Regions from separate parts of the Cupriavidus sp. Agwp_2 genome, predicted to be linked through region 1. Evidence: predicted binding sites of a transcription regulator. Region 1 holds the regulator's gene; each other region holds the start of a gene.
The links. The regulator FNR, encoded in region 1, switches genes on or off when oxygen is low (the NO sensors DNR and NnrR bind a similar motif). The targets are predictions, from matches to a motif close to TTGATNNNNATCAA.
Positions count from the first base shown of each region.

Region 2: LPA45_RS32375 (universal stress protein) is a predicted target of FNR. The motif match lies at 2,767-2,780, and genes of this name have one in related genera.
Region 3: LPA45_RS22370 (universal stress protein) is a predicted target of FNR. The motif match lies at 5,056-5,069, and genes of this name have one in related genera.

Region 1 covers NZ_CP088083.1:2,246,435-2,253,551, forward strand. Annotated here, with positions in the region: gene nusA (transcription termination factor NusA) at 1-126, opposite strand, end outside; gene rimP (ribosome maturation factor RimP) at 123-611, opposite strand; gene rluB (23S rRNA pseudouridine(2605) synthase RluB) at 912-2,816, opposite strand; gene scpB (SMC-Scp complex subunit ScpB) at 2,822-3,688, opposite strand; gene LPA45_RS10575 (sulfite exporter TauE/SafE family protein) at 4,239-4,997, opposite strand; gene fnr (fumarate/nitrate reduction transcriptional regulator Fnr) at 5,075-5,800, shown strand; gene LPA45_RS10585 (hypothetical protein) at 5,872-6,117, opposite strand; gene LPA45_RS10590 (FixH family protein) at 6,114-6,323, opposite strand; gene ccoG (cytochrome c oxidase accessory protein CcoG) at 6,359-7,117, opposite strand, start outside.
Region 2 covers NZ_CP088085.1:446,681-453,797, reverse strand. Annotated here, with positions in the region: gene LPA45_RS32400 (thymidine phosphorylase family protein) at 1-853, shown strand, start outside; gene LPA45_RS32390 (universal stress protein) at 1,057-1,521, shown strand; gene LPA45_RS32385 (carboxypeptidase regulatory-like domain-containing protein) at 1,573-2,058, shown strand; gene LPA45_RS32380 (flavodoxin family protein) at 2,156-2,695, opposite strand; gene LPA45_RS32375 (universal stress protein) at 2,929-3,381, shown strand; gene LPA45_RS32370 (DUF1488 domain-containing protein) at 3,421-3,699, shown strand; gene LPA45_RS32365 (universal stress protein) at 4,171-5,010, shown strand; gene LPA45_RS32360 (hypothetical protein) at 6,063-6,416, shown strand; gene LPA45_RS32355 (dienelactone hydrolase family protein) at 6,488-7,117, shown strand, end outside.
Region 3 covers NZ_CP088084.1:1,012,066-1,019,182, forward strand. Annotated here, with positions in the region: gene LPA45_RS22345 (uracil-xanthine permease family protein) at 1-909, opposite strand, end outside; gene LPA45_RS22350 (molybdopterin-dependent oxidoreductase) at 1,206-2,492, shown strand; gene LPA45_RS22355 (c-type cytochrome) at 2,503-3,156, shown strand; gene LPA45_RS22360 (helix-turn-helix transcriptional regulator) at 3,246-3,671, shown strand; gene LPA45_RS22365 (SRPBCC family protein) at 3,631-4,131, shown strand; gene LPA45_RS22370 (universal stress protein) at 4,162-4,998, opposite strand; gene LPA45_RS22375 (hypothetical protein) at 5,156-5,479, opposite strand; gene LPA45_RS22380 (LysR family transcriptional regulator) at 5,585-6,526, opposite strand; gene LPA45_RS22385 (DSD1 family PLP-dependent enzyme) at 6,635-7,117, shown strand, end outside.

The DNA of each region.
Region 1 (7,117 bases):
GTCTTCTTCGAAACGCTTCTTGGTGGCCGAGGCGAGCGCCGCCTCCAGGGCACCGAATACCACATCCTTGTCGACGTTCTTCTCACGCGCAAGCGCATCGACGAGCAACAGAACTTCGCGGCTCATTGCTTGTTCCCTTTTCTTTGATTTCCTTTGAAGTCGAATACCGGCACCAGGCGTGCCTTGTCGACATCGGATACGGCAAATTCCAGCAGTGCCGGGCCATCCTTGCCCTCGAACTCCAGGCCGACCTTCTCCGCGCCCGTCTCGCCGGTCGGTTCGCGCAGGATGCCCGTGAAGTTCTTTTGCCCGTTGACCGGCAGGCGCAGCGTCACGCGCGCCTCGGCGCCGGTAAAGCGGACATAGTCGGCCAGCTTCTTCAGCGGCCGGTCCAGTCCGGGCGACGAGACCTCGAGGCGTTCATAGTCGACGTTCTCGACCGTAAACACGTGGGTGAGCTGGCGGCTCACCTTTTCACAATCCTCGATGGCAATGCCGGTTTCAGGCTGATCGATATAGACACGCAGCAATCCGGCCGGGGCACGCTCGAGCTCAACCAGCTCATATCCCATGCCGTTAAGGGTGGTTTCGATCAAATCTGCCAGATGCACTGTTATCCCGAGTAATGGCCATCAACACCGTGGCAGGCAAACCCGCCGCTGCCGTCCGGGACGACCCTGCTGCAGTGCTGCCTGTCCGCCATCCGCCCGCGCCAGGGCGCAGGACCGAAATCGGGCGAACCAAAAAAAAATGGGCGCAATGCCCATCATTCGCCCACCCTCGGCGAGGATGGCTTTTTGAATAGACTTGAATTATACGCGGATTATGTCGAAAAGGCAAAAGCCAGACATACTCGCAGATTACTTGCCGCGCCGGCGGGCCTTCCACCCGCCATGCGCAGCATCTGACACTCAGCGGTTGCCGCCGCGATTGCCCCCACGGTTCCCACCGCGGTTGCCACCACCACCACCGGCGCCGCCGCCGCCGCCGCCGCCGCGCTGGGTGCGGTTTCCGCCCGGCTTCGCGGCCTTCGGCATGACATTTCCGTTTGCTTCGCCACCGCCACGACGTGGCGGCTTGCCCTGTCCGCCGAGGCCGGTGCCACCGCCCCCGCGCGCCTGGCGCGTGCCGGGGCCGCGGCCGCCGCCGAGATTGGCCGCATGCGAGGTCAGCAGCGTGGGGCCGTGGCTGATATAGCCCATCGACGTCTTCATCGGGTCCGGCTGGCCGCCCCGGCTGCCGCCACGGGCGCCGCCCTGTTCGTAGCGCGGCAGGCCATCCATCCCGGTGTGCATCGGCATGCCGGCAATCGCGGCTTCGGTTCGCTGCTTGCGTCCGCCGACCTTGGTCGCGCCCTTGCCCGACTGCTCGGCCTTGCCCGGTACCTTCAGGCCGACCGCAGTCATCAGCGCCTTGACGTCATTGGGCTCGACTTCCTGCCAGCGGCCACGCTTAAGGCCGCGCGGCAGCAGGAACTGGCCGTAGCGCGTGCGGATCAGGCGCGACACGGTCAGGCCGACCGCCTCGAACATGCGCCGCACTTCGCGGTTGCGGCCTTCGGTCAGCGCCACGTGGTACCACTGGTTGACACCCTCGCCGCCGCCATCGGCGATGCGCAGGAAGTTGGCCTCGCCGTCGTCCAGCTTGATGCCGTGCAGCAGGCGCTGGCGGTCGGCTTCGGCCAGTTCGCCGAGCGTGCGCACGGCGTATTCACGCTCGACGCCGTAGCGCGGATGCATGAAGCGGTTGGCGATATCGCCCGAAGTGGTGAAGATCAGCAGGCCCTCGGTATTGAAGTCCAGCCGGCCGACCGCAACCCACTTGCCCGACTTGATGCGCGGCAAGCTGTCGAACACGGTCGGACGGCCCTCGGGGTCCGACTGGCTGACGATTTCACCGGCCGGCTTGTGGTACAGCAGCACGCGCGGCGGCTTGGTCGACACCTTGCGGTGGATCAGCTTGCCGTTGACCCGCACCTGGTCGGCCGGCAGGATGCGCTGGCCGATATGCGCAGGCAGGCCGTTGACCGAGACCCGACCCTGCAGGATCAGTTCTTCCATTTCGCGGCGCGAGCCCAGGCCGCCTTCAGCCAGCACCTTGTGCAGCTTGGGCGCATCGTCCTCGGCCGACAGTTCGCGCACCGGCTTGGCCTTGGTGCGCGGGATGACCGTGTCTTCGTTGTCGTACTGCTCGGAAATCACGAAGCGGAACAGGTCCTCGCTGCTGGACGCGGCCTTGTCGGCGCCGCCCTGGCCCTTGCGCTGGCCTTGCGGCCTGGCACCATCCTTGCGGCGGCCCTGCGGCTGGCGGCCGGCAGCGCCCTGCCCCTCGACCGGCGCGGCAGGCTTGACGCCACGCGGGCTGGGCTTACGCTTGCGGCCCGCCTGTTCACCCTTGTCTGCCTTCTCGGCTCTTTCGGCCTTCTCGGTCCTTTCAGCCCGTTCAGCCCGTTCAGCCTTGTGCGCCTTGTCCACCGGAGCCTGCGCCGGCTGGCCGCCATCGCCCTGCGCCGGCTTGCGCTTGCCGCGGCCACGCTGGGCACCGCGCCCGCCGGCCGCCGCCGGCGCGGCGGCCGCTTCCGCGGCGTCGCCGGGCGTACCGGCCTCGGCGCCTTCGGCGCGACCGGCATCGCGGTCTTGCGCCGCCTGGCGGCGGGACGCCACCAGGTTCCTCAGCCCACGGCGCAGCCCCTTGCGGCGGGGCGCGGCTTCGCTGCCCGATCCGGGTTCTGCGGCGCCGGAATCGGCGGGTGCGCCCGCGTTGCGGGCGTCTTGCTCAACGGAATCAGACAAGGTATTCACTATCGGATGTTGCATGTTGTTCAGTTCGGCACGCGCTCGTCGTGCTCGCTCGGGTGCGGCGGGGCGCTGTCTTCCAACAGCTCTCCCCGCGCCCCGTCCGGATCGGATTCGGCCGGGTCGGCAGGTTCGTTCGGTTCGCCTTCGGCGCCCATTTCCTCAGCCCCATGCTGGTGCGGCTGCAGGTCGAATCCGTTGGCGATTTCGCCGTTTGTGGATGCCTGGCCGGCGTCCGTGACTTCGGGCTCGCCGGCGGCGGATGCTTCGCCCCCCGCCGGCTCGGCAAACGCCTCTTCATCGGCGCTACCGGGCTTGCCTGCCGCCAGCGCCTCGAAATCGATGGCCTGCTGATCCAGCAGCGTTGCCTGCGCCTGCGCCTGGGCATCTTCAAGCGGCGGCAACTCGTCCAGCGTGCGCAGCCCGAGGTCGTCCAGGAAGGCCTTGGTGGTGGCATACAGGGCCGGCCGGCCCGGCACGTCGCGGTGGCCGATCACCTCGATCCAGCTACGGTCTTCCAGCTTCTTAATGACTTCCGTACTAACCGTCACGCCGCGGATTTCCTCGATATCGCCGCGCGTCACCGGCTGGCGATAAGCGATGATCGCCAGCGTCTCCATCACGGCGCGCGAATATTTCGGCGGCTTTTCAGGATTCAGGCGGTCGAGGTATTCGCGCATTTCGGGGCGGCTCTGGAAGCGCCAGCCGCTGGCCAGCGACACTAGCTCCACGCCGCGCGGGCGCCAGTCCTGGCGCAACTCCTCCAGCAGCACGCGGACGGTGTCCGCGCCGACATCGTCGGCGAACAGCCGTCGCAGATCATTGACGCGCAAAGGTTCCTGCGCGCAGATCAGCGCCGTCTCGAGGACGATCTTCGCCTCTTGGGTATTCATGTTGATGGTGTGCAGCCTGTCTTTGCACCTGCTCCCGGACGGATCCGGGGCACCGGAGATTTTGGATACAGCGACGCCAATGCCATCGCCATCTCATTGCGCAGCTCACCCGGATACCTGCTGCATCCAAGCCGTGCACTTCCATTCTTTGCATCGAGTTGCCGGGTCACTCCGGCAGGAGATCGTTCGCATGCCGCCATGGGCCGGTCAGCGAACCTCTTGCGTGGCACATCCGAAAACCGGACGCTGCTGTCGGCGAACTGAACGCCTCGGACGCAAGAAAAACGGGTATCGGGAGCAAGGCCGGCATCTCCAACACCGCAGTGCCAGCCGGGCTTTGATCTTTTGAACCGGATGGACCGCGGGCCGGGCCGGGCATCGAACCACCAACGCTTCCCGCCGCCGTGGGCGTGCCTTCTGGTAGGAAGGCCGCTTGGCGCTGCTCGCCGTTGCTTACAAAACACCGCGCGATACCGCAATGTTGGCGATTGTATGGCATTCCCGCCCTTGCCCGCAACCATCATTCGCTGCGCCGCGCGCCCCATGCGCCTCAAAAGACCAGGCAGAAACCCTGCTCTGCCAGCGAATGTGGCAGCAACACCGCGCGCGCCAGGCCAAGGGCCCCGAACGCCATGACCGCCACGCCCGCGCCCACCCGCACCGCGCGCTGCCGCGACAGGCTGCGCAGGTAGCCGGACAGCCCCGACAGCACCATCAGGTTGGGCAGCGTGCCGACGCCGAACACGCCCATCACCAGTGCGCCGGAACCGGCATTGCCGGCGAGCAGCGCAAGCGTCAGCGCACCATAGACCATGCCGCACGGCACCAGCCCCCAGGCCAGTCCAACCCCGTAGCGCCTGGCAAGGCCCCCATGCGCACGCACGAACGCGGGCATGTTGCCGCCTAGCCGGCCCAACTGCCGCGCCACGCCACTGCCAGCCCGCGCCGCCAGCCGCTCCAGCCATGCCACGGTAAAGGCATTGCCGCGCAGCAGGCGCCAGCCCGACCACAGCAGCATCGCGCTGCCGGCACCGAACAGCCAGCGCTGCAACGGCAGGTAATCCTGCTTCCACGCGCCGGCGCCGATCGCGCCCAGTAGCGCGCCTAGCATCATGTAGGTCGAAATCCTGCCCAGGTGCATTGCCAGCAACTCGCCGACCCAGGCAGCACGGCTGCGCACGAAGGTCATGGCCGCAACGCTGCCACGTGGTTGTTCGACTGCCAGCGCGATGCCGCCACACATTGCTGCACAGTGCACGCCGCCCAGCAATGCCAGCATAAAAACGCTAATTAGCACACCAAATGTCAAATCTGGCTCCCTGCCGCATCACATCGCACGGTAAAATGTCCTGATCGCGCCCTCGCATCCAATCTTGCAGGTTCCAATTGCTTACCTCCATTCCAATCACCGAAATGTCGCCCCGTTGCTCCACATGCGCGATGGGGCAACTGTGCCTTCCGGTTGGCATGTCCCAGCAAGACCTTACCAAGATGGACACGCTGGTGCAGGAACGCATCCGGGTCCATAAGGGTGAGACCTTGTATCGCATGGGCGATCCCCTCACCGCGGTTTATGCCGTTCGCTTCGGCACGCTCAAGACGCACGTCACGACCGAAGACGGCCGTTCACAGATTACCGGTTTCCATCTGCCAGGCGAGATCGTCGGACTCGACGGCCTGGGGGAAATGCAGCATGCCTCTGACGCGACCGCGCTGGAAGATACCGAAGTCTGCGTAGTCCGCCTTGGTGACCTCCAGACCCTGTCCGCAGACCTGCCTTCGCTGCAGCACCAGTTCCTGCGGCTGATGGGCAAGGAAATCACGCACGACCAGCTGATGCTGGTGACACTCGGCTCGATGCGCGCCGAAGAGCGCCTGGCCGCGTTCCTGATCAACCTGTCGGAGCGCCTTTCGGCACGCGGGTACTCGTCGACCGAATTCGTGATGCGCATGAGCCGCGAGGAAATCGGCAGCTACCTGGGCCTGAAACTGGAAACCGTCAGCCGCCTGTTCTCGCGCTTCGCTGAAGCCGGCCTGATTCAGATTCGCCAGCGCCACGTGAAGCTGGTGGATCTCGCCGGCATCAAGCAGCTCTACAGCCGCAGCTGCTGACCCTTTCCCACACCACACCACACCACACCGCATTGCGCTTGCGCCGCACAGGGCGGCGCAAGCATCCCCCTTCACTCCAGCTCGTCGGTATCGCTAAGTCGCGTCGGCATCGTGTACAGCGTCAGCCCGCTGGACAGCGCGCAGAATATCCACGCCAGCAGGAAGCTCATCGTATAGATCGATTCGCGCGACGCCTCGATCGGATGCCCGAAGAACTTCAGGTCGCCGGGATCCACGACCGAGAACACCGTCGCGGTGGCGAAGCCCGCCATCAGGAACCCCGGCCACAAGACCCACATCAGCCAGCGCAACCTCATGGCTGCCTCGCTGCGCTCGGCTGAGGCCGCACTGCCTCCGCCTTCTCGACCACCAGTCCATGACGCGCCGCGCCCTGCACCGGCATGTCAGGATGCGACGACGCAAGCCAGATGGTGACGCCGCACGCCACCATCGCGACCAGCGGGCCGCTCATCAACAGCCACGGCCACGGCTCTTTCCACCACGGATTGCCTTGCTGATTCATCATGCCCCCTTAAGTTCTGCACCGAGCGCCTGGCGTCACAGGTCGCGCGGCACGATAAAGCTGGTGGTTTGCCGGATCTCGGCGCTGCCCCGCTCAGTTGCTTCGCTGGTCACCGTCACGCTGATCTTGTGCGTGCCTTGCGCGGCGTATTCGATCGGCACGCGTATGCGGATCGGCAACAGCCGGTTCGACGTCGGCGCCAGCGACTCGGCCTGCTTGTCGTATTCGACCGTCAGGTTTTTCAACTCGTCGCTGTCGGCTCGCACGCTGATGTGCATCGGCCCTTCAGTCGTGTTGATCAGCTGCAGGCGATAGACGTTCTCGATCCAGCGGCCCTCGACTTCCCGGCCCAACGCGCCGCGGTCGCGGATGATGTCCACCTTCAGCGGCGTGCGCAGCGCGATCGAAGCGACGAAGCCCGCAAGCAGCGCAACCCACACCACCGAATAGATGATGACACGCGGGCGCATCAAGCGCTTGCGCGACGCTGCCGCCGACAGCGCCTTGCGCATGGCATTTTCCGACGTGTACCGGATCAGGCCGCGCGGATAGGACATCTTGTCCATGACCTGGTTGCAGGCGTCGATGCAGGCACCGCAGCCGATGCATTCATACTGCAGGCCGTCGCGGATGTCGATGCCGGTCGGGCACACCTGGACGCAAATGCTGCAGTTGACGCAATCGCCCAGGCCCGCCTGGCGATGATCGGTCTTGCGCGAACGGCTGCCACGCGGCTCGCCCCGGCCGATGTCGTAGGTAACGACATAGGTGTCGCGGTCGACCATCACGCTCTG
Region 2 (7,117 bases), on a different replicon from region 1:
GGAAGCCCTGACCCGCGTGACGCTGGATGCGGCGGAACTGCGGCGCGTGGTGGAGCAGGTCGGGGCGGCGCTGGTGTGGGGCGGCGGCGCGCTGAGCCTGAGTCCCGCGGACGACGTGCTGATCCGCGTGGAGCGCGCCCTGGATATCGACAGCGATGCTCAGTTGGTGGCCTCTATCCTGTCGAAGAAGATTGCCGCCGGCTCCACCCATGTGCTGATCGACGTGCCGGTTGGACTGACGGCGAAGATCCGCGACGACAGCGAACTGGAGCGCCTGCATATCGCCATGACCAAAGTCGCGGACGCTTTCGGATTGAAAATCCGGATTCTGCGCACCGACGGCTCGCAGCCGGTGGGCCGGGGCGTCGGGCCCGCGCTCGAGGCGCTCGACGTGCTGGCGGTGTTGCAGTGCCAGCCAACGGCGCCCGCCGACCTGCGCGAACGCTCGCTGCTGTTGACGGGCGAGCTCCTGGAATTCTGCGGCGCGATACCGGTCGGACAGGGACGGCCGCAGGCCAGCAGTCTGCTCGACAGCGGTGCCGCCTGGGCCCGGTTCCAGGCGATTTGTGAAGCGCAAGGGGGGCTGCGCACCCCGGGGCAAGCGGTGTTCCGGCGCGACGTGCTCGCAGCTCGCAGCGGCATCGTGACCTCCATCGACAACCGGCACGTCGCGCGCGCGGCGAAGCTGGCCGGGGCTCCGCGCCGGCAGGTGGCCGGGCTGGAGCTGCATGTCCTCGCCGGCGACGAGGTTGTAGCCGGCGCTCCGCTCTGTACGCTGCATGCCCAGGCGTCCGGTGAACTGGACTATGCGTTCAGCTACGCCCTGGCGCATGACCTTTTCCGCATCGAATAGCCCGCCACACCCGGCCCTCCCGCCCAGCGGAGCGCCTTGCCACCATCCACGAAGCCTTCCTGAACATCACCTGTTGCATCCTTTGCTGGCGGCATCTCAGAAAGTTATTCTGTTAGGCCCGCTTAGGGCTTCGTTGACTGGCATCAACCCGCATGTGCTTGCGACCGCTACTTTGGAAAGAACCAGCCGGAGCCGAGGTCGCCATGTACCGCCGCATTCTCCTAGCCATCGATGGCAGCCGCTCGTCCTTAAATGCCCTGGAGCAAGCCGTGTCCATGGCGTTGGCGACCCACGCCGAGGTCAGTGCAATGTTCGTCGTCGACGACAGCGACCTGTTCTTCGAGATCAGGCCGGGTTACCGGCCCTGGCTGATGGCTGACATCATTGCCTATGGCAAGCAGGTGCTGGCACGCGCCGGCGAGCGCCTGAGTGCCGCCGGCGTGCGCTGGAGCAGCAGGTTGGCCGAGACGCCTGGCACCCCTGCGAAGGTTGCCGAAGCGATCGTCGTGGAAGCGGACCACTGGAGTGCAGACCTGATCGTCATGGGCACACATGGCCATCGCGGCTTGCGGCGCATGGTGCTGGGCTCGGTCTCGGAGCACGTCGTCAGCAAGACGGTTCGCCCCGTACTGCTCGTTAGGCAGCAGTCGGGCAACGATACGCCCTGACCGTTCGGTTCCAGTCCGCGGACACCCAACAATTCGTTCGGAGTAACGCAAATGCAGGTTTCAAGAAGCCTTGGCGTCGGCCTGTCGTCGCTGGCGATTGCCGTTGCGGCGGTCGGTTGCGCCGCTCGCGCTACGCCCGCTGGCGCTGACGTGCAGATCATGGAGCAGCACGGCGTCTCCTACGTTTCGGGTGGAGACGATGACGCTGGCTTTCAAAGCATGCTGGCCATCGCCGCGCGTTTCAATGTACGGCTGACGATGGTGGATGCCGGGCGCGGCAACCCGCTGGACGGTGCCACGGTGGTCGTGGCCAGCCAGGAGGGTCGCGCCGTGCTGCAAACTACCGCCAGCGGGCCGCTGTTCTACATGCGACTCAAGCCAGGTACCTATCGGGTCGCGGTGAGCTACCAAGGGCGGAACCAGATGCGCGACATCGTCGTCGCTGGCGAGCCGCTCGACATGACGTTCCGGCTGCAGGTCAATACGCTCGAGGACGACTGGCTGCTCTGCGGCACAACACCCTGTCCGCGTCGCTGAGCCCGCAGCCTGACAGTGTCGCCGCGGGCCGAAAACGCGCAAGTTCGCGGCGGTTCAGGACGCCTCGAAAGAGGAGCGACCGAGCCGCAAGAAGCGCTCACGTCTGGTTCGGGGACAACCAGGCGGGACGCTCGGCGTGGGCAGGCCTGGAGTCCGCGAACCGCAACGCCTGCACGAAGTCATCGATCTCGGCGGCGGTATCGCCGCTCAGCACGTCTCGTTCGAGCAGCACGAGTGCCGGCGCGGGTGTCTTTCCCGTGAGTTTGCCTATCTCCGCCTCTGCCTGGAAGCCCCCGAGCGATGCCATGACACAGATTGCCGACACGCGCGCGGCTAGCGGCGGCTTGGCGACGCTGGCGGCCAGAAAGCTGCGCATCGGGGCCGCCAGCCTGCCCATCCATACCGGTGCCAGGACCACGATATGCTCGCAGCGATCGAGGGTCGGGCCGTCGTAGCGGTACTCGACCTGGCGGTGAAAGAGGTTATCGATAACGGACCGGATGTCGCCAAGGATCCCGGCGCGGCTTTTCACGTCGGCGACCTCGGCCAGTGGCCATCCGGTCCGCGCGGCAACGGCCTCTGCCACCTGGCGTACGGTGCCGGTGCGGGAGTAATAAACAATTGCGGTTTGGGTCATCACGGGGCTCCGGTCAAGTTGGCAGCGGACGTCGCTGCTTCTGCAGCGTAGGTCTTGCGTGGCGGCCGCCATTGATGCGTATCAACTGGGACATATGCCCGCCCGCCGCGGCGGTTGGAGCATCGTGCAGCGGCTTTGACACGTATCAACAGCAGTTGCGCCGGTTGCTCTACGCTGCATTAGACAAGTCCAGACCCGAGCCACCACAGACTCCTATCACCGGAGAAGCCGCTATGTACCAGCGCATCCTTGTCGCCATGGACGGCGGCGCCGCATCGGAGCTTGCCCTGGAACAGGCCATGATCATCGCGCTCGCCGCCAACGCGGAAGTGGAGGTGGTCCATGTGGTCGATGACCGCAGCCCGTTCCTGGATGTCAGCAACCTGGATCCGGTGAGATTGATAGAGGACCTCACGACGGCGGGCGAAAGCGTCCTCGCGGCTGCCGCCAGCAGGCTTGCCGCGGCGGGCATTCGCCACGTAACGCGGCTGCTGGGCAAGCCGATGGCCGAGGGCGACGTTGCTACCACGATCGCGGCCGAAGCCAATGGCTGGGACGCCGATCTCGTTGTGATGGGTACGCACGGCCGCCGGGGAGTGCGGCGACTCGTCATGGGCAGCGTCGCGCGAAGCGTGATCACCCTCGCCGTCGCGCCCGTCCTGCTTGTTCGCGCCGAGGAGGCGTAGCAGGCGAACAGACTTTGGAGGGCATTACCCCAGAGAGCTATGCATAAAATCGACTTTGCCGGCGAGATGCCGGGTTATTGCCCGACCGGACCAAGCCTGCAGTGTGCCGCGAAGGTGGACGGCTTGCCAGCAACCTATAAGATCACTGCCGAGGCGCTTGAGGATCATTTCGGCGCGCGCTCGTACCGCAGTGAAGATTTGCTGCCGGCATTCATGAGCAACCGCAACGACATTGAACGCGTTGCGGGAGCGCTGTTCGAGATGACAGGTGAGCAGCACATCGTGCTGCACAGCGGTCATGTCCGCTTCGCGGTGTGAAGCGCACGTGGTGGCCGGCGGCGGCCGGTGCGCGCCCCACAGGAGGTCACCCATGAAAAATCGCTTGCAGTCATGCACCCCGGCAAGACGGCCAGGATGGCGCAGGCTTGCCGCCTGCGCGTTGGTGCCGTTATGCGCAGCGTGTAGCGCCGTACCGGACCCGTTGCGGCCACCGAAGCCGCGCACGCTCGCGTTGGCGTCAGGCGGCCCGGTGCAACCCGTACCTGATGTGCCCGCCAATGGCCTCTCATGCTCGCCTGGCCGCCCCGCTCAGTCGTAGCGCAGGTCAATGCCAACCGGCGCTCGCTCTATGGGAATCATAGTGGCGCGCACCAGAGCGGTAGTGGTGGTGCCAGCGGTATCGCCTATGGCGCGGACAGGAAGGTGGCTTGATGCACGACAAATCCGGGGCGGGGTGGCGATATAGATTTAAGCAAAGCCCCGTTCGGGGCTGCCTGATGGAGACAATCCATGGACTACGCAACGATCCTGGTTCATCTCGACGCCAGCCGCCGTGTGTACGACCGGCTGAACCTCGCCACCCAGCTGGCGCTGGAGTTCCAATCCACGCTGGTCGGCCTGCTTGCCGTCGGCAAGCCGGATCCCACCGCCGTGCGCTACCTAGTGGACGGCGACCGCTATCTCGCCTCCTACAACGAATGGCAGCATCAGGTCGGCGAGGGGGCCCGCCATGCCCTGATGGGCGCGACGGACGAGATAGCCGTCAATACGGAATGGCGGGCGCCGGACTGGGCCACGGCGGCGACGGTCCAGGCAGAGGCACATCGGGCCGATCTTGTCATCCTCGGACAGCACGATCCCACTGATGATGCCGCCTACGCTGAGCCCGGCTTTGTTGAATCCATCGTGCTGCAATGTGGGCGGCCGGTGCTGGTGGTCCCGTATGCGGGCCGGTTCCCGAGCGTTGGCAAGAACGTCATGGTGGCGTGGAACGGCAGCCGCGAGTCGGCGCGCGCCATCCGCGATGCGCTCCCGCTTCTGCAGCGCGCAGGCACCGTGGAAGTGGTTTCGTGGACACCATCGAGCGTTCTGAAGGGGCCTTGGGTGTCGCCCCCTCAGTATGCCGTGGACTGGCTGGCTCGGTATGGCGTGGAAGCGCAGCTGTGCACGCTTTCGGCGGGAGACGGCGATGACGTGGGCCAGATGTTGCTCTCACACGCCGCAGACCGAAATGCTGACCTGATCGTCATGGGCGCCTACGGGCACAGCCGGGTGCATGAGCTGGTCCTTGGCGGTGTCACCCGCACGCTGCTCGAGTCGATGACAGTGCCGGTACTGATGTCGCACTGATTTTTCCGCAGCGCCTCGGCGATGCGATGAAGGGAAGTGCGGTGCGGCGGCTGCTACGGAGCGGGATGGTAGGGCAAGTGCGGGAACGGAATCGGAGTAGCCTCAGGCCTACTAGCGGGACAGAGAGCCAGACAGGGCAGCAAGGTACCGGCCGTTCGCTGTCAATACTGAGGAGCGTGTCGCTCAATGGAATCCGATGAACGATGACAACGGAACACTCCGCCAGCTTGCGCAGGGTTTCTGGAGTGAGTTTCTTAGGCGTCGGCCGGCATTTCCCGTGTCCGACGGCATGTTTCCATTCGAGCCGGCTACCCGTGTCCGGTACATCGAAGTTCACGCCAGGACTTATTCTGTCTGGCGAGCTCGGGCGATAAAGGCCAGCTTTTCTACCGAGGATTTCTTCCGCGCGTGCATTCGCGTACGCGCGGCGATGTACTGATCGCTCCCCAATGGTACGGTGTGCCGGTCCGTGCCCCCCAGGTTCTGTCTTCCGGAGACACACTTCAACGCAATTGGCAGTGGTCGACCAGAAACTGTCCGCCGCCACCTCTTTTATCCGGCAGTTTGCCCGGTCGCAAAGTGCTAGGCGCAGCGCTGTGAACAAGACGACTAGCCAGTCATGCACGCCGGCCACCAGGAACCGTCGCGGTACTCAGCCATGCTGAGGAATTGCTCCGGGTGGGCCCGTTGCCGGTATTGTGCAGCGTGCTGCGGCGACCCATGTAGCCGGCATCATCCGCGGATGTCTTGCGATTGTTTGATCCAGCCCAAGTTGATAGCCGCACCAGCGCATAGCTTTAACAGTGTAGGCAAGTCGGGTTTTGCCGGGGCCAGGACGTGGAATGGTGGAAAGGAGTAGGGACGCCGCACACGCTGCAACTGGCCGTCAACCGGCATGCAGGTCAATGGCTACCGAGGCATCATGATGACAGTCCGAACGCAATCAACCAAGGTCCGACCAGTCCGCTGGAATCCGTTCCCCGTCGAGCATATGCCCGACCGCTACAAGCAGCCGGTGGCTGCCCCCGTGGTGGCGAGTTGCCCGGTCTGTCATGCCGTATTCATGCGCGGGCACCGGCAATGGCGCGCCGTACCACCGGGCGCCGCCAACTTGGTCTGCTCTGCCTGCCTGCCAGCGCATCGCTGACAAGATTCCGGCCGGTAGGTTGGCGCTGGGCGGCGCCTTCGAGGCCGCGCATCGGGCCGAGCTACTGGCGTTGGTGCGGCACCGTGAAGCCCAACTGCGGGCACAGCATCCGATGGAGCGGGTGATTGCGATCGATCGTGAGCGTCCCGCGGCATGGTTGACGGCGTTGCCGATGTCCCGCGCCAAAGGCAGCCTCGTCGTGGTGACCACGGTGCCCTGCTCCCCCGAATCGATTTCGGCAACGCCGAGACCGAACTGAACGTGCATTGGCAGAGAGCGTGACGGTGGCGAGGCCACCGGCAAGGACGGGAAGAGGGAAGGGGAAGTCTCATGGAGCACATCACCACCGAACAGGTGCGGATCCATATCGGCGATATCGCACTGCTGGGCAACCTTGCCTTGCCGGAAGCGGCATCCGGCCTGGTCCTGTTTGCACATGGCAGCGGCAGTTCGCGCCATAGTGTGCGCAGCCGTGAAGTCGCATCGATGCTGAACCGTATGGGCCTGGGCACGCTGCTGTTTGACCTGCTGACGACCGGGGAGGCCGTCTGGATGTCGAGGCGGTTCGACATCGCACTGCTTGGCGAGCGGCTTAAGGCTGCCACGGTGGCTGTAGCGCTCCTGGCGCGCGAGCGCCACCTGCGGCTCGGGTACTTCGGCGCCAGCATGGGAGCTGCCGCGGCCATCCGTGCCGCCGCTGAGCCGCCGCCGCACATGCGGATCGACGCGGTGGTATCGCGCGGCGGCCGGGTCGACCTGGCCGGCCACGAGGCGCTATGCCGAATGCAGGCGCCGACCCTGATGATCGTTGGCGAAGCGGATCCGGTGGTGCTGAAGCTCAGCGCGCACGCCACCGCGTGGATGCCATGCGAGAAGCGGCTGGAGGTGATTCCCGGCGCTTCTCACCTGTTCGAGGAGCCGGGTGCGCTGGAACAGGTCGGCAAGCTCGCCGGCAAATGG
Region 3 (7,117 bases), on a different replicon from region 1:
GCCGCTGGTGATGACCAGCGAGGTGCCGAACATCCCGCCCACCAGCGAGGTCAGCGCATCCGCGCGGATGGTGCGCGGCACGTCGCGCTGCTGGTCCACCGGCTTGCCGACCGCATCGCTGATCGCCAGCGTCTGGCCGGTCGCCTCCACCATCGAGATCACGGCGAACACCATCAGCGGGATCGCGGCCACCACGTCGAAGGTCGGCATGCCGAACGGGAACGGCGTGGGCAGCGCGATGACCGGCGTCATCGACACATGGCCGACATGGAAGGCACCGGTCAGCGCCGCGACCAGCGCCCCGCCCAGCAATCCCAGCAGGATTGCCAGCTGCGCCAGCATGCCCGTCAGCAACCGCGACGCGGCCACCGTGCAGGCGATGGTGGCAAACGCCAGCAGCAGGTTGAGCGGATCGACCGTGGTGCCCGCGGCAGGATGCCCCGCGACCAGCCGGCCCGATACCTGCGCAAGGTTGATCGCCACCAGCAGCAGCATCGTCCCCACCACCACCGGCGGGAAATACCGCAGGCAGCGCCGGAACACCGGCAGCACGCAGAAATAGAAGACGCCGGTCAGGATCACCGCGCCGGCAGCGGTCTGCACGTCGGTCTGTTGCGCGATCAGGATAAACAGCACGATCGGCGCGCCGCCGGGCAGCATCACGAACGGCAGCCTGGCGCCGATGCCGCGCTTGCCGAGCGACTGCAGCAGCGTGCCCAGCCCGCAGATCACGAAGGTGGCGCTGAGCAGTTGCACCGCCAGCGCGGGCGGGAAGTTGAGCGCCTTGCTCATCAGGAACACGGACGCGATCGGAGACGCGGCCATGACAAGGACATGCTGGAGGCCGAAGACGAACAGGCGCCGCCATGGCAGCAGTTCGTCCACCGGCGCGGGGGCGGCGTGGGACATTTAAAGGCTCCTCGTTTGGTGTGCCGGGCGGTTGTGCGGTGGCCGGTGGCCAAGCCGCTGCGTCTGTGCGCAGTTCGCCTCAGATGTTATGGATTTCCGCTAACAAAAACGTTTTTGTAAGTGTAGGGAAACCAAAACTGCGATGCAAGCGGTTTCTCCGGCCACCTCAAGCCCTATATCGACTAAATCGATAACAGCTAGCAGGAAAACCCGTTTCACAAGCTAACGCTGCCGGAGCAAAGTGTGCGCCACAACGCATCGCGCCCGACCCCGCGAGCGCCAAGGAGGAAGCCCCCATGCGAGACAAGACCCATCCCGCCGAGCCTGCCGTCGCCCCCGACAGCAACCCCCACCGCAATCCCCACTACGCCCCCGCGCGCCGCCGCTTCGTCCGCCATGTAGGCGGGCTGGCGCTGGTCGCCTCGCCGCTTGGCGCCCTTGCCGCAAAGGCGACCGACGGCGTCACGCTCGCCGACGGCCCGCGCCCGCTGGTGCGCTATCCCGGCAAGCGCCCGCTGGTGCGCGTCAGCACCCGCCCGCCGCACCTGGAAACGCCCTTCTCCACGTTCAACGAAGGGCCGATCACGGCAAACGACGCCTTCTTCGTGCGCTATCACCTGGCCAATATCCCGCTGTCGGTGGACCTGAACACGTACCGGCTGAGCGTGGGCGGCCACGTCGGCAAGCCGTTGCGGCTGTCGCTGGATGAACTCAAGAAGCTGGCCGACCCGGTCGAGGTGGTCGCGGTAAACCAGTGCTCGGGCAACAGCCGCGGCTTTGCCGAGCCGCGCGTGTTCGGCGCGCAGCTCGCCAACGGCGCGATGGGCAATGCGCGCTGGACCGGCGTGCCGCTGCGCAAGGTGCTGGAGCATGCGGGCGTCAAGGCCGGGGCCAAGGTCGTGACCTTCAACGGCATGGATACGCCGGTGCTGCCGAGCACGCCGGATTTCCGCAAGTCGCTCGATATCGCGCACGCGATGAACGGCGAACCGCTGCTGGCCTGGGGCATGAACGGCGAAGACCTGCCGCTGCTTAACGGCTATCCGCTCAAGCTGGTGGTGCCGGGATATTTCGGTACCTACTGGATCAAGCACCTGTCCGAGATCGAAGTGCTCGACCACCCGTTCGAGGGCCATGACGCGTTCTTCATGACCAAGGGCTACCGCGTGCCGGACAACGACTGCCAGTGCGTGGCCCCCGGCACGCCGCCCGCCAGGACGCGGCCGATCTCGACGCTGGCCGTGCGCAGCTTTATCACCAGCGTCGAAAGCGGCGCCAGGCTGCCGGCCGACCGCACCGTGGCGCTGAAGGGCATCGCCTTCGACGGCGGCGCCGGCATCCGCACCGTCGAGGTTTCGGTCGATGGCGGGCAGAACTGGCAGGCCGCAACGCTCGGGGAGGACCTGGGCCGCTTCTCGTTCCGCGCGTGGCAGTTGCCGGTGAAGTTCGCTCGCAAAGGCCCCGCGGTGCTGATGGTGCGCGCCACCAGCAACAACGGCGAGACCCAACCGGCCAAGGCCAGCTGGAACCCCGCCGGCTATCGCCGCAATGTCATCGAAGCCACGCCGGTCACCATCGCCTGAGGAACGCGCCATGAAAGCAACCATCGCCCCCGCGCTGCTGGCGCTCGCCTTGCTCGGTGCCGGCAGTGCCTGCGCCGCGCCGCAGGACATCAAGCTGCCGGCGGAGAACATCAAGCTCAAACCCGCCAAGCTGCCGGGCTACGGCATCGCCATGCAGAAATGCGCGATCTGCCATTCGGCCGACTACGTCTCCTACCAGCCGCCCGGCCTGAGCCTGGCGCAATGGACCGCCGAGATGAAGAAGATGCAGCAGGCCTACGGCGCGCCGATCGACGATGCCGAGGTCGAGCAGCTCGGCGCCTACCTTGCCGTGGCGTATGGCTCGGCCAAGGCCAGGGATCCCGAGATCGTGGCGATCGCGCAGAAGGCCGGCAAACCGGCCGCCGCCCCTGCCCCCAGCGCCGCCGCGGCCAGCGTCGACCTGCAGGGGCTGCTGGCAAAGAATGCCTGCCTGAGCTGCCACAGCGTGACGCAGAAGGTGGTGGGACCGGCCTACCATGAGGTCGCCGTGCGCTACAAGAACGATGCGCAGGCCCAGGCGAAGCTCGAAACCAGCATCCGCGGCGGCAGCAGCGGCAAGTGGGGCGCGGTGCCGATGCCGCCGTTTGCCAGCCTGAAGCCCGACGAAGTACGCGCGTTGGCGGCCTACGTGCGCCAGCAATAACACGCGCCCTGCAAATCGCGCCCCGGCCGTCGCCGGGGCGTTTGCCTTTTTGCCTTGCCAGACGCGACGGCATTCCTATACTTAGCCACATGGCTAACCATTACGCCGACCAGTCCGCCCAGTCCGCCCAATCCGCCTTATCTGCCGTTCCCGAGCTGTCCGACGTCTTCTACGCGCTGGCGGATCCCACCCGCCGCGCCGTCGTCACCATGCTCGGAGGCGGTCCGGAAACGGTCTCGGCGCTGGCAGCCCCGTTCGCGATGGCACTGCCCTCGTTCCTGAAGCACCTGCAGGTGCTGGAGCGCAGCGGTTTGATCCGCTCGCGCAAGACGGGGCGCGTGCGCACCTGCGAGCTGGTGCCGCAGCCGCTGTCCGAGGCGCAGCAATGGCTGGCCGATCAACATGCGCTTTGGGAGGCCCGCACCGACCGCCTCGCCGCCTTTGTCGAAGCGCTTCACCAGGAGGAACTGTCTGATGCCGAACGGAAACAACGCAAGCCCCAACACAAGCCCTGAAGCCACCCGGGACCTGGTCATCTCGCGCCTGCTCAAGGCCCCGCGCGCCAAGGTCTGGCGCGCGTGGAGCGATCCGGAACTGCTCAGGCAATGGTGGTGCCCCAAGCCCTGGACCACCGAGGTGCGCGCCTTCGACTTGCGCCCCGGCGGCGCCTTCCATACCTTCATGCAAGGCCCCGACGGTGGCACCAGCGACAATCCCGGCTGCTTCCTGGAGGTGGTGCCGATGGAGCGCATCGTCTCCACCTCGGCACTGGTCGCGGGCTATCGCCCGGCCACGCCATGGCTGTCGATGACCGCGGTCATCACCATGGAAGACGAAGGCGACGGCACGCGCTACACCGCGCGCGTGATGCATCCGGACGAGGCCACGCGCAAGCAGCATGAAGAACTGGGCTTCCATGAGGGCTGGAATACCTGCATCACGCAGCTGGAGGAATTTGCCTCGCAGCTGAAGTAAGACGGCAAGAAGGTTGCGGCGGCGCGGGCTTCAGTGCGAGAACAGCACCGGCACGGTCATCGACTGCAGCAGCACGCGGGTCACGCCGCCAAGCACAAGCTCACGCAGCCGGCCATGGCCGTAGGCGCCCATCACGATCAGGTCGGCGCCAAAGTCCGCGGCGCGCGACAGGATCAGCTCGCCGATGGTCAGGTCGGCGCCGCCGGGGCCGTGCTCGACCTCGACCGAGGCGCCTTGCCGTTCCAGCACCTGCACCGCGTGGCTGACTGGCGTGGCATCGGCGCGCAACTCCTTGGCAGCGGTATGGGCGCCGAGCACGCGGACTTGCGCGCCAGCCAGCAGGGGCAGCGCGTCATGCAGGGCACGCGCGGCCTCGCGGCTGCCATTCCAGGCCAGCAGCACGCGCGTGCCGACGGTGCTGAATTCGCCGGCGCACGGGACCACCAGCGTGGGCCGGCCGGATTCCAGCAGTAGCGCTTCCAGCAACTGCCGCGCGACCGGGCCTTCGATATTGTCGCCATCGTACTGGCCCGACACGATCAGCCCGGCCTCGCGCGCTTCGCGCAGCGCCAGCGTGACGGGGTCGCGATCGACGGCACGCCAATCGGCCACGACCTCCAGTTCGCGGGTGACTGCCTCGAAGGCGCAGTGCATGTTTTCGCGCTGCAGCCGGCGGCGCTCCTGGTCTTCGGCCAGGCAGCGCTGGGCATTGCCCGTGCGGTAGGACCAGCCGGGGTCGGGCACGCGCCCGGCCAGCAGGCCGATCAGCGGGCAGCCGGCGGCGCTGGCAAGGCGGCCGGCAAGGTGCAGGCGGCGGCAGGACTGTGGATTGCCGTCCAGGTGGACCAGGATGCTGTCGTAGGCCATGATGCCCTCGCTTCGGTCTTGTTTGCATCCAGTCTAGGCGGCAAGACCGATTGGGCCTTGACCCGGGTCAAGGCGGCCGGAACCCGCGCTTCATCCGGTTCGCACGGAAAGCGACAGCGAACGTAGACGCTCAGGCGCCATAGGCCGCGGGCATCACTCAATCGTCGTAGCCATCGTGCCAGCGGCGCCATTCCCGCTCGCGCCGCCTCTGTTCACGCCACTCGCGCTCGCGCCACTTGCGCTCCCGCCATTGCTGTTCGCGCCAGGCGCGGGCATGCCCGTCGTCGTAGTAGGCCGGCGCCACGACCACCGGCTGGGGTGGTGCCACATAGACCGGCGCCGGCTCGTAGTAGACCGGGGGCGGCGCCACGGCATAGCCCGGAACGCCGATGCCGATATCGACGTTGACGCGGGCCTGGGCGGTGCCCGGGCCCATGACTGCGACGCCCGCGAGAGCGCAGGCGGCCAGGATTGTTCGCATGGTGATGTCCTCCTGGCCGGCAATGTAGCGGCGCCCCGCGGCCGCAGGTGTTGGCAGAACGTTAGGCACGTAGCAACGTGTAACCGCGCCGGCGCTTTCGCTGCGCTAGCGGCGGCCCTTGCCGTCGGCCCTGCCGCGTCCGCTGCCCAGCGCCTCCTCCAGGAACTGCATCAGCGCCTGCACGCGGGCCGTACGCCCGCGCCGCGTGGGCACCAGCAAGGTCACCGGGGCGCTGTCGCACTCCCAGTCGGCCAGCACCCGCACCAGCGCGCCACGCGCGATGGCATCGGCCGCATCCCATTCCGAGCGCAGCACCAGCCCGAGCCCCTGTTCCGCCCACTGGCGCGCGACGCTGCCGTCGTTGCTGGTATAGGCCGGCACCACGCGCACGGTTTCGCGCGCGGGCGGGCGCCTGGCGGCCCGCGTGGCTGGCCGGCGGAAGCGCCATAGCGTCACGTCCTCATCGTTCTCGCGGATGCAGATGCAGGCATGGTCGAGCAGGTCGCGCGGCGCGGCGGGCGTGCCGTGCTGGCGCAGGTAGCCGGGGCTCGCGCACAGCCAGCGCGCATTGGGCGCGAGCGTGCGCGCGATCCACGACGAGTCGCGCACCGCGCCGACGTGGATCACGGCATCGGAATCATGGCGGTCAGGCCACGGCGTCTCGCGCAGGTCCAGCTGCAGCCGCAGGCCCGGGTGGCGCTCGGCAAAGCGCGCCAGCAGCGGCGCCACGTGGTGCCGCCCGTAGCCGAACGGCGCGGCGATGCGCAGCGTGCCCGTGAGCCGGCTGTCCTCGCGCCGGAACGATTCCGGCAACGCCTCCAGCTGCGCCAGCAGCGCCGCGCCTTCACGGGCAAAGCGCTCGCCCTCGGGCGTCAGGCTCAGCCGCCTGGCGGTGCGGGTGGCCAGCGCCAGCCCCAGCGTGGCTTCCAGCTTGCGCAGCCGTGCCGACAGCGCGGGCGGCGTCACATTGAGCGAACGCGCGGCCGCGCTCAGCGACGGCGACTGCGCGAGCGCATCGACCAGGCGCAAGTCCTCGATCTGGATCATTCACTTCAGCTTAACGATTGATGTTCCGCCATTTAACCACGGGCTACCGTTTGCTTCCTACACTAGGACACCATGCCACCTCGATTGACCGAACCACCCGTGAACGACATGACCCTTTCCCCAACCCCGCTGGCGCAACTCGAAACCCCGGCGGCAGTGATCGACACCACGCGCATGCAGCGCAATATCGACCGCATGCAGGCGCGCATGGATGCACTCGGCGTGCGCTTCCGCCCGCATGCCAAGACCAGCAAATGCACGCCGGTCGTGCGCGCGCAGATCGATGCGGGCGCCAGCGGCATCACCGTCTCGACGCTGAAGGAGGCCGCGCATTTCTTTGCCCACGGCATTAGCGACATCCTCTACGGCGTTGGCATGGTGGCCAGCAAGCTGCCGCAGGCGCTGGCGCTGCGGCGCCAGGGCTGCGACCTCAGGATCGTCACCGACGGCGTAGAGTCCGCACGCGCCATCGTGGCGTTCGGCGCCGCGCATGGCGAAGCGTTCGAGGTCTGGATCGAGATCGATACCGACGGCCACCGCTCGGGCATCCGCCCGGACGAGCCGGCGCTGATCGAAGTCGGCACCGTGCTG